DNA from 2 places in the Pseudarthrobacter sp. GQ63 genome. Region 1 is predicted to be linked to the other one. Evidence: riboswitches for the same ligand, from Rfam matches in the RefSeq annotation. Region 1 holds a riboswitch; the other holds the start of a gene.

Region 1 (5,656 bases):
ATTAGCGGGCTCGCTAGCAGCAGCACCACATAGAGGCCCATCACGTTGAACTGCCAGGGCCCGAACTGGAGCAGCAGGATGGCGGGAAGCACCTGCGCCGGCACAGGGAACTGGAACAGTGTTTCCATGCCCGCGTAAAGATCGTAAGTGCGTCCAGCTCCTTCGTGCCCTGCCCCGCCGGTGCCCTGGTCCACGAAAGTTGTAAGCGCCTCGGACCGGAAGAAAGGCAGCAGAGACAGGAGGAAAACGCCCACCAGCACCACCAGTGCCGTTACGTAGAGTTTGCCTGCCCGGCGCGAGGTGAGGTCCACCACCGTTCCAAAATCGTCCTTCGCCCTGGGCCCGTACACCATGCCCACCACCAGGCCGGAGAACAGAACGAACAGCTCGGCACCCGAAACGAAGCCCACCGCTTCCTGGGTCAGGAGCTGGAACAGCGACACCATGCCCAGGTGGTTCACCACCACGAACACGATGGCCAGGCCACGGAGCAGGTCCACGCGTGAGTCCCTGCTGGCCAGGTCGCTGTAGCCCCACGCCGTGACCGCACTCAACCTGGCGGGGAGCTGCCACAGCGCCGCCAGGAGGATGATGAGCGCGGCCCCAACGGTCCAGGCGGCAGCCCCCGAAAGCGTGTTGGACCTGACGAACCCGGGACCCGAGCTGACATCGGTAACGGGCCCCGTCTGCACAGTCGACTCCTCAAGCCGGGTGTGGGCAGCGTCCGCAATACCGGCGTTTCCGGTGAGCCGCCAGTCGATGCTGGCCACCCCCGTGTCCCGTGTGCTGGTGCGTTCGTCCCAGAGCAATGCCCCGGTCAGTGCGAAGTCGGGTGATGCGGCGACGCCCAGGACCTGGTCCCACCAGCCGTTCTTGATCTCCGCTTCCGCGGCGCCTCCGGAGGACGGGCTGTAGAAGGCTGACGTCTGCAGCATGAAGGGCTTGTCCCGCCCCGCGGCATATGTCCCGTAGAAGTTCTCCCCGCCGGAAGCCGTCAGCATCTCCTGCAGCTCACCGGCTCGGGGCACGGTATTGACGGCGGCGCCCCCTGCGGTGTCATCGTGGTAGGCCGTCAGGCCCACCCAGTCCACGGCGTCGTCTCCCGGGTAGTAGGGTTCGTAGGCTTTGTCGGAGCCATTCCAGGTGCCGTCGCCATTGGTATCCAACGGGGTAAAGCCTTCGCTGCCGGGTCCGGGCGCATTCCGGTTCCGGTCAAAGGGGTAGTCCTTGCCCAGGTACGGTTCCCATACCATGGCATGGCTGCCACTGGCGCCGGCATCCCGAAACGCGGCCGTCACCGCCCGGAATGCCTGCCGGTAGTCGCCCGGCTGCTGGCCCCATTCCACCCAGCTGGCATTCATGTCCGGCGCAAAGCGGATGAGCAGCTGGCCCTTGAAATTCCCCTGCATCCGGCGCACTTCCCCGGCAAAGGCTGCGGCAGCTCCAGCGGTGACCTGGTCCAGCGGGACAGCAGGCCTCACCGTCAGCATCGCATGGGCGCCCTGCCCGGCGGACTGCTCCAGGAACTCCCGGATATCGTTCTCCTCCGAGGCACGGAACGGGAAGGCGATGTCGTGTCCGAAGATTGCGGGGGATGCCCCGAGCCTTTCGGAGAAGCCGCCGGCGGTGTCCTCTCCCCATTCGAGGACTGCGCCCAGCAGCGGTTTGCCTTCCTCCGGGAAGTTTCGGGCGGCCTGCGCTGAGCCGGCGGGTACCACCACCGCCAGGACGGCCATCATCACGGCGGCGAGGAGCGCAGCCACCCTGTGGAGGGGCCGCAGCTGGCGGCTCCGGGCGGGATGTGTGGGCGCGGCGGCGGATGGCGTGCTGATGAAGACCCCCCAGGGACTGATTTCTCCAGTATCGGGGCGGCGGCCCCTGCAGAAACTTTATCGGCCTGACCCGGGCGGCAGGCACCTGGCGCCCGCGCACCCAAGGTGGTGTCGCCGTCGTACGTTAAAGAGCGGTGACGGACGCCTCTTTTGCGCCGCGGCTCCGCCCTGCATCCTTCAGTTACGCAACATGACGACGACGGCGGTGCGGCGCCGGGCGGCAAGTGTTACGTTTTTGGGGAGTAATGAGTACCGGCGCCAAGCCCTGACTGGCCGGTCGGCAACCCTCCTTCCACGGCGGGGTGCCTCAGGTGAATACTCGGCATATCGACCATTCGAGCTGCAAGCGTGAGAGAAGGAGATCCGTCGTGTCTGACGCACCTGCCCCTGAAGAAAAGCTGTCCTACCGCCTCATCAGCGGCCCGGACAACCGTGAATTCTGCGAGCGGATCTCAGCCGCCCTGGCAGAGGGCTATGTGCTGCATGGCAGCCCGGCAGCGACCTTCAACGGCAGCAGCGTCATCGTGGCCCAGGCGGTGGTCCTTCCGGAGGCGATCGCTTCCGCGGATGCCGCAGTGGCGGACGCCGTGGACAGCCTTGAGTCCACGGGCGACGACCTTGAGTTCGACGGCGAGGGCCACGCATGAGCTACGCAGGGGACCTGACGCCGCAGGAGGCCTGGGACAAGCTGGAACAGGGCGCCATCCTGGTGGATGTACGCACCGAGGGCGAGTGGGCCCACATTGGTATTCCCGACACCAAGGCAACCGAGAACGATCCGCTGTTCATCCAGTGGACCTTCCCCGGCGGCATCCCCAACCCTGACTTCATCAACGACCTCAACCAGCAGGCGCCCGAGGACCGTTCAACCGAACTGGTGTTCCTGTGCCGCTCGGGCCAGCGGTCCATCGCGGCAGCCAGAGCGGCCACCCAGGCCGGCTTCACCTCCTACAACGTGCTGGAGGGCTTTGAAGGCGACCCGGACCGCTTCGGCGAACGCACCGTCAACGGCTGGAAGAACCGCGGCCTGCCAACCAACCTGGGAAAGATCTAAGTGACCTTCAACGAGGATGCCGCCGGCTGGAGCCCCGACACCCAGGCCGTGCGTGGCGGGCTGGACCGCACCAACTTCCAGGAAACCAGCGAAGCAATTTTCCTGAACTCGGGCTTTGTCTACGAATCCGCGGCTGCCGCCGAGCGCGCCTTCACGGGCGAGGACGAGCGCTTTGTCTACTCCCGCTACGGCAACCCCTCCGTGGCCACGTTCCAGGAGCGGCTCCGCCTGCTGGAAGGAACCGAGGCGTGCTTTGCGACGGCGTCCGGGATGTCCGCCGTGTTCACCGCCTTGGGTGCCCTGCTGGCAGCCGGCGACCGCGTGGTTGCCGCCCGCTCACTGTTCGGATCCTGCTTTGTGATCCTCAACGAGATCCTGCCGAGGTGGGGCGTGGAAACCGTCTTCGTGGACGGGCCTGACCTGGAGCAGTGGCGCGAGGCCCTGTCCAAGCCCACCACCGCCGTCTTCTTTGAATCGCCGTCCAACCCGATGCAGGAGATCGTGGACATCGCCGCGGTCAGCGAACTGGCGCACGCGGCCGGGGCGACCGTCGTCGTCGACAATGTCTTTGCCACTCCCCTGCTGCAACGCTGCGGGCAGCTTGGCGCGGACGTCATTGTGTACTCCGGCACCAAGCACATCGACGGCCAGGGCAGGGTGCTCGGCGGCGCCATCCTGGGCACCAAGGAGTTCATCGACGGACCGGTGAAGCAGCTGATGCGCCACACCGGACCGGCGTTGTCCGCGTTCAATGCCTGGGTCCTGACCAAGGGCCTTGAGACCATGTCGCTCAGGGTCAACCATTCCTCGGCCACCGCCCTGCGGCTCGCGGAATGGCTGGAGGAGCAGCCCGCCGTCAGCTGGGTGAAGTACCCGCTCCTGAAGTCGCACCCGCAATACGAGCTGGCCGCGAAGCAGATGGGCGCCGGAGGCACCGTCCTCACCCTCGAGCTTGCGCCATCCGGGGGCCGTTCCGGGAAGGAAGCAGCGTTCGCGCTGCTGGACGGGCTGCGGATCATCGACATCTCCAACAACCTGGGCGACGCCAAGTCCCTCATCACCCACCCGGCCACCACCACGCACCGCGCCATGGGGCCGGAGGGCAGGGCGGCGATCGGCCTGAGCGACGGCGTGGTGCGGCTTTCCGTCGGCCTGGAAGACGTGGACGACCTGATCGGCGACCTGGAGCAGGCGCTCAAGCAGATCTAGCACTCCGGACGGTGGTGGGCATGCCTGGAACGGTCGCTGCTCCCGGCTGGCAGCTGCTGCTGTCCAACATCCCCCTGCCTGAGCAGAACCTGCTGGGCATCGCCGCCGGCGCGGCCCTTCAGCGCCTGGTTCCTATCCGGCTTTCGCGGGTAACCGGCCGCCGGCAGAGGCTTCTGCGGATAACGGGCGGCGCATCGCTCGCCGCCGGTGGCATCCTCGTCGCCTGGTCATGGTGGGCAGCCCGCCGCACTTTCCTCGCCCGACCGGCTGAGCTGGTGACGTCCGGCCCGTACTCATTCTCGCGCAACCCTATGTATGTGGGCTGGACGCTGCTGCATCTGGGCACTGGGCTGGTGCGGCACAACGCGTGGACCCTGGCCGCACTTCCGGTGGCGGCCGCTGCCGTCCATCGCCAGGTTTTGCGGGAGGAGGCCAGCCTCGCCGCTTCCTTCGGTGGGGCGTTCGCTGAGTACCGGCGGGTGGTGCCGCGCTATGTGGGAAGAGGCTGTGTGGGCAGGCATTCTGTGGGAAGGGGCTGTGTGGGCAGGAATTCTGTGGGCTTCAGGCGCTGATAACGGAGAGGCGGACTTCCACGGCGTCGCCTTCACTGATCCGGGACTTGGCCCTGACGGCCTTCTTGACCGGCAGGAGGTACGTCCCCTTGTGGGCATCCGGGAACAGTGAAGTCTGCCAGGTGTGACCGGAAATTTCCGCTGTCACCCGGATTGAGCCGAATGCTTTGTTGTGCCCCGCGTTTCGTGCTTGGATATCGTCCGCCACGTCCGGCGGCAGGGTAAGGAAATGCCAGCCGGCCTCGCCCGGGTACAGCCACAGTTCGGCTGTGAAGGAGTACGACGACGTCACGCGCCGAGTATGGCACGCCCGCGGTGGTGCCGCCAGGGATGTGGATATTTAGCAGTCCACTAGTTATCCACAGCCCCTGCTGCACGGCTCTTTTTGTCAGACCCCCGCAGGATGATGTCTGTATGGAAAGCAATCCGGTGGTGGTGGAGGCGGAGGCAGCGGTTGACGCTTCTGTGGCTGCTTTTACGGCCGTGCTCGCGGGCGGCGGTGCGGCTGTTTCCGGCCCGTCCGGTTCTGGCGCTGCTGTTGCCGGTTCGCCTGTTTCTGGAACTGCTGTTCCCGGGTCGCCTGCTTCCGGTCTTGCTGGCGGGGTTGATGATGATCCGTTGCAGCGGGTTGCTGACGGGGCTTTGGATGTCCTTGCCGGGGTGGCCCGGTCGGAGGCGAAGCTGGCGGCGGTGAAGGCGCAGGCGGTTCAGGTGTTGGCTGCCGCCACGAGTGTGCTGAACGGTCCGCCGTCCTCCCCGCAGGAGGCCACGGCCCAGGACCGGAGCCTGGTGGCCGAGGTCAGCTGTGCACTGGCCATCGGTGACCGCGCCGCCGGCGCCTTGTTGGCCGAGTCCCACGCCCTGACCACGGCCCTGCCCCGGACCCTTGCCGCGTTGGGGTCCGGGACGATTTCCTGGGCCCATGCCCGAGAAATGGTGAACCAGACCGTGGGCCTTGACCGGGCCGGGGCCGCCGCTTTGGAGGAGTA
Region 2 (5,656 bases), on a different contig from region 1:
AGCGGAGCAGGTCCGGGTTGTCATCGCTGATCCGGGTGATGCGGCCCGTGTGGCCCTGGTCCAGCTCTCCCATGAGGTGCGCTCGGGGCATAAAGACCTGGCCGTCCGCCGTGGGGATCGGATCGCCGTGCGGATCCCGCTGCGGGTTACCCAGTTTCGCCGCAACGCGTTCTATGAACGTGTCCGAGACGGCGTGCTCCAGAAGCTCGGCTTCGTCGTGGACCTCGTCCCAGCTGTACCCCAGCTGCTGGACGAGGTAGGTCTCTATCAGGCGGTGGCGCCGCACCATGGCGAGGGCAAGCTGCAGGCCGGACTCCGTGAGCCTGATGGCACTGTACGGCTTGTGGTCCACCAGGCCCTGGTCCTTCAGCTTCCGGACCATCTCCGAAACGGAGGAGTTGGCCACACCCAGGCGTTGTGCCAGCTGGGAGGAGGTGATGGGTTTGTCCTGCCACTCAGTGAAGGAGTAGATGACCTTGACGTAATCCTCTATGGAGGAGGAGGGAGCGCTGGTCTTCACAGGATCCAGCCTACCGGCTGCCCTTGGCCGCACGTGGACGGGAGGGCGCTCATGCCCGGACAGCCCGCCATGCGAGCGTCAGGTACGGCAGTTTCAATTCCTCGTCCGGCCCGTGGCCCAAATGGTCGTGAAGGTACCAGTCCAGGTTGGCCAGCACTTTCGCCCGGGTGGCCTCGCCGGCGCGCAGGTAGTAGCTCCGGGATTTTGTCAGCTCCATCAGGTCTGCGGTTGTCACGGAGTCCTGCCAGCGCGTGAGGTGGTCCTCCAGCGCCTCGAACTCGGGTCCTATGAGCGGGCGGTGGCCGGGTTTGTAGACGTCCCCGGCGTGCATGATCCTGGAGAGCCGGTGAACCCAGGGGACGGACGTGTCCAGCTGGTTCCAGACCAGTCCCAGCGTTCCCTGGGGGCGGAGGACGCGGGCCAGTTCCGTGCTGGCCCTCAGGGCATCGCACCAGTGCCACGCCTGCGCTACGGTGACGACGTCGAAAGCCGCGTCAGGCAGTCCGGTAGCCTCTGCGGTGCCAAGGACAGCCGTGGCGGCGGGGCAGTGCTCAGCCAGCTGCCCGAGCATGTCCGCTGACGGGTCCACGGCCGTGACGGACAGGCCGAGGTCCAGCAGCAGGTGGGTGAATTTCCCGGTACCGGCGCCCACGTCGAGCGCATCGCGTGCCCCTGGAGGCACCAGCCAGCGCGCTGATTCGGCAGGATAGCCGGGCCGCACCTGCTGGTAGTGCCTGCCGCCGTCCTGGAAGCTCTGGCCGAGCTCCCGGCGCCGGCCGTGATCCAGCCGTGGGCCACCCCGTGCCACGCGCGGCCTCCTTCATCCGGTTCCTTTGGTGTCCTCCGAATTTACCGCATCAGCCGCAGCCACAGGGCGCCGGCCGCCAGGCCAGCCGTGGGTCAGTCGTCGATGCAGGGCGCGGCGCCGGCCGTTCCCGGGGTGTTGGGTGCCCAGTGGGGGTACGTGCGGTTGTCATTGGCGGGAATCCAGCGGCCAGCGTCCACCACATAGTCCCAGCCAAGGCCCTTGGTCCGCAGGTCCCGGATGCCTGCCAGCAGCCGCTCGGCATCCTCCAGCCTTGAGCCGACGCCGAAGCTGGCCCGAAGTGAACCGGAAGGAAGGCCCAGCCGCTTCAGCAGCGGGTGCGCGCAGAAGCGGCCGTCGCGCAGGCCAACTCCATGTTCTGCCGAGAGGTAGGCGGCCACCAGGCCGGCGTCGTAGCCTTCTACGGAGAAGTTGACCACGCCGATGGTGTCGGTGTCCGGGTTCGTGTCCTTGAAGATCTGGTGGACGGTGACACCGTCGATCTCCTGCAGGCCTTCCACCAGGAAGGAGCGGATGGCTGATTCGTGGGCATGCCAGCGGTCCTGGTCCAGTTCCGCGATGACCTGCGTGGCGCGGGCCAGGGTCGCCGCACCCAGCACGTTCGGTGATCCGCCCTCGTGGCGGGCCGGGCCGGTTGCCCAGCTGACGCCGTCGAGCCTGGCTTCCCTGACGGCGCCGCCGCCGGCAAGGTGCGGTGTTCCGGCATCGAGCCAGTCCGGGCGGCCCACCAGCACGCCGGCACCAAAAGGTGCGTAGAGCTTGTGGCCCGAGAAGGCGATGTAGTCGACGTCGTCCGCGGTGATGTCGATCCGCCGGTGTGGGGCCAGCTGGGCCGCGTCCACTGCGATCCGTGCCCCGTGCTCGTGCGCCAGCGCGGCAAGGGCACGGATGGGAAGGATTTCGCCCGTGACGTTGGAAGCTCCGGTCACGGCGAGCAGGCTGACGCCGCCCTGCCGCAGTTCCGCACGGACGGCGTCAATGGTTTCCGCGATGGTGTCCGCTGCCACGATGCTGCGGTGGGGGACGCCCTGCCACGGCAGAAGGTTGGCGTGGTGCTCAATGTCGAGGTACAGGACGTCGCCGTTGGGCCGTCCGTCGGTGACGGGCAGGCAGCCCGCCAGCAGGTTGAGGGAGTCAGTGGTGTTCCGGGTAAAGATCACCGAATCGTCCGGGCGGCCGCCCACGAAGTCGCGGACGATGGCGCGGGCGTTCTCATAGACCGAGGTGCTGATCTGGGAGGCGTAGCCGGCACCGCGGTGGACGCTGGCGTAGAAGGGCAGGATCTCGTTGAGGTAGGCCGACACCACCGAGAGGGCGGGGGCCGATGCGCCATAGTCCAGGTTGGCGTACCGGACGTGGCCGCCGTGGATCAGTGGAGCCTGGATTTCGGCGCCGCTGACTGCTGCTAGCGGACGGCCGGCGGCGGTGCGGCGCTGATCAAAGAGCGAAGGCGAACCCGGCAGGGCAGCTGCCTGGTGCTGGACAGCGGCTTGGGGGGAGACGGCTTCGGGGGAGACGGTGGCAGTTGTCACAGAGACCTCACTTCACAACAGGACTCCATGCAGGAATCCGCGCTTGCCGCATCCCTTCCGGACCGGCCTGGTCGTCACCCGGGGCACCCCACCGCGAATGGAGGGTTGCCGGCCAGCAAACCGGGGTTTTGCGCTGGCACTCGTGACCTGGTTAAGAGCGTAGAACATGGGCAGCGAAGGTTAAAAGCCCGCGGAAATGTTAAGGGCTTTGTTACGAACGGTTGAAAAGGGGCGCCTGAACCGAAGAACACGACGGCGGACGCCTCCTGTCGGGGGCGCCCGCCGTTGATTATTCGTGCTGCCGGGACTAGAGGAGGTCGTCCAGGTTCGGGTTCAGCCGGCGCAGCACCTCGGAGTGCAGGATGGAATTGGTGGCCAGGGCGTTCCCGCCGAACGGACCGTCCTCGCCCTCCAGCGAGGTGAAGCGGCCACCAGCCTCCACCACGATGGGCACCAGTGCGGCCATGTCGTAGAGGTTCAGTTCAGGCTCGCAGGCGATGTCCACCGAACCTTCGGCCACCATGCAGTAGGACCAGAAGTCACCAAACGCCCGGGTCCGCCATACGTCCTCGGTAAGGCCCAGGAATTCATTAAGGTTTCCGCGTTCCTTCCAGCCGCCAAGGCTCGAATAGGAAAGGGAAGCATCGGACAGGCTGGAGACATTGGACACCCGGAGGCGGGTGGCCGCGGCAAGGGAACGCCCCATGTAGGCTCCCATGCCCTTGGCAGCCCACCAGCGCTTGCCCAGGGCGGGAGCGCTGACCACGCCCACCACCGGCTCGCCTTCATCCACCAACGCGATCAGGGTGGCCCAGACAGGAACGCCCCGGACGAAGTTCTTGGTGCCGTCAATGGGGTCGATAATCCACCGCCGCGACCCGTGGCCCGTGCTGCCGAACTCCTCGCCGAGTACGGCATCGCGTGGACGGGACCGGGAGAGCTGGCCGCGGATGGCTTCCTCAGCTGCCTTGTCCGCATCGGTGACGGGCGTCAGGTCCGGCTTGGTCTCAATGTGGAGGTCCTGGGCCTTGAAGCGGCTCATGGTCTGGTCATCCACGGAATCGGCCAGGACGTGGGCCAGGCGCAGGTCATCGTTGTAGCTCGAAGCGGGTTGGATCATGGTTCCAAACTACCGTCTGCGCGCCGTTCTGCCGGGAAGCGGGCCCGTCAGGTGACGCTGCCCAGTTCCTTTGCCTCCTGGGATTCCATCCGCGGGTCCGTGCCGAGGAGGCGCCGAAGGGAGCCAAGCCTTGCTGCTCCGGTGGGGCCGGCGTGCCCCGCGCCCACCCATGCGTCCAGTCCGCAGTTCACCGCGGTGGCAGTGTGCTTGCACCCTCGCTCGCAGTCGTCGATGCCGGGGGAGAGGTCCGGGAACGAGCGGAGGATGCGGTCCGGGTCCACGTGCGCCAGGCCAAACGAGCGGATGCCGGGGGTGTCGATGATCCAGCTTCCGGACGGCGCATCCGCCAGCTTCAGCGCAAGGGCCGACGACGACGTGTGCCGGCCGCGGCCCGTCACGGCGTTCACTCCGCCGGTGGCCCGTTCCGCCCCGGTCAGCGCATTGACCATCGTTGACTTTCCAACGCCTGAGTGTCCCAGCATCACGGTGACCTTGCCGTCCAGGTAGCCCCGCATCTCGGCGACGGCCGAGCTGTCCAGCCGGGCGGACAGGCCGTCGTCGGAACGGGCGTCAATGCCCGAGGCCGCTGAATCGGCCGTCCGGCTGATGATTACGGGAAAGTCCAGATGCGTGTAGTTGGACAGCAGTTCCGCCGGATCCTTGACGTCCGCTTTGGTGACCAGCAGGATCGGCTCGATGCCGGCGTCGTAGGCGGCCACCAGGGCACGGTCGATGAAGCCGGTCCGCGGCTCGGGGTTCGCTGCTGCCACCACGATCACCAGCTGGTCGGCATTGGCCACCACTGCCCGTTCCACAGGGTCCGTGTCGTCCGCGCTGCGCCGCAGCAGGGTCTTGCGGTCCTGGATCTTCACCAGCCGTGCCAGGGTGTCCGGCTCCCCGGAGACGTCGCCGACCAGGGAGACAAAGTCTCCTGCGACCACCGGGTTCCGGCGGAGTTCCCTGGCCCGGGCGGCAATGACTACCCGCTCATTGCCGGAGTCTTCTCCCACCACTGCGGTGTACCGGCCCCGGTCAACGGTGATGATGCGTCCCGTGACGGCGTCATCGTGGCTTGGCCTGTCCTTGGTGCGGGGCCGGGAGCCCTTCTTGCTGGGCCGGATCCGGACGTCCGATTCATCCCAGGAATCAGTGCTCCGCGCCACCGCTGGAACCCTCCGACGCCGTTTCGGCCGGGCCATTCTGCGCCAGCATGTCTGCCCACAGCCGGGGGAAATCCGGCATGGTCTTGGCGGTGGTGCCGATGTCCTCCACCTGGACGCCCTCCACGGCGAGGCCAAGGATGGCTCCCGCGGTGGCCATGCGGTGGTCGGCATAGCTGTGCACGACGCCGGCATGCAGCTGTGCGGGACGGATCACCAGGCCGTCGCTGGTTTCTTCAGCGTCGCCGCCAAGGCGGTTGATCTCCGTGACCAGGGCGGCGAGCCGGTCCGTCTCGTGGCCCCGCAGGTGCGCGATGCCGGTAAGCCGGGAGGGGCCGGTAGCCAATGCACACAGGGCGGCCACGGTGGGCGCGAGTTCGCTCGTGTCGGCGAAATCTCCGCCCTTGATGTGGGGTCCGCCGGTGACCGTGAGGACGCCGTCGTCGAGTGTTACCTCGGCGCCCATCGTGGACAGGATGCTGCGCCAGAGGTCACCGA

Evidence for each region. A riboswitch is a leader RNA that binds a small molecule or an ion and turns the genes downstream of it on or off. The one in region 1 is predicted to bind S-adenosylmethionine.
Region 2: it holds a riboswitch for S-adenosylmethionine, as region 1 does, so the genes downstream of both, AC6CHP_RS03530 (aminotransferase class V-fold PLP-dependent enzyme) here and AC6CHP_RS07565 (DUF1737 domain-containing protein) in region 1, are expected to answer to the same signal.

The regions. Positions count from the first base shown of each region.
Region 1 covers NZ_JCAXEF010000003.1:67,009-72,664, reverse strand. The annotation lists gene opgC (OpgC domain-containing protein) at 1-1,739, opposite strand, end outside; SAM riboswitch class IV at 2,074-2,187, shown strand; gene AC6CHP_RS07565 (DUF1737 domain-containing protein) at 2,201-2,479, shown strand; gene AC6CHP_RS07560 (rhodanese-like domain-containing protein) at 2,476-2,886, shown strand; gene AC6CHP_RS07555 (O-succinylhomoserine sulfhydrylase) at 2,887-4,095, shown strand; gene AC6CHP_RS07550 (methyltransferase family protein) at 4,116-4,667, shown strand; gene AC6CHP_RS07545 (DUF1905 domain-containing protein) at 4,657-4,959, opposite strand; gene AC6CHP_RS07540 (HNH endonuclease signature motif containing protein) at 5,082-5,656, shown strand, end outside.
Region 2 covers NZ_JCAXEF010000001.1:725,889-731,544, forward strand. The annotation lists gene AC6CHP_RS03520 (metal-dependent transcriptional regulator) at 1-520, opposite strand, end outside; gene AC6CHP_RS03525 (class I SAM-dependent methyltransferase) at 570-1,328, opposite strand; gene AC6CHP_RS03530 (aminotransferase class V-fold PLP-dependent enzyme) at 1,421-2,878, opposite strand; SAM riboswitch class IV at 2,913-3,026, opposite strand; gene hisN (histidinol-phosphatase) at 3,186-3,998, opposite strand; gene rsgA (ribosome small subunit-dependent GTPase A) at 4,046-5,161, opposite strand; gene aroA (3-phosphoshikimate 1-carboxyvinyltransferase) at 5,145-5,656, opposite strand, start outside.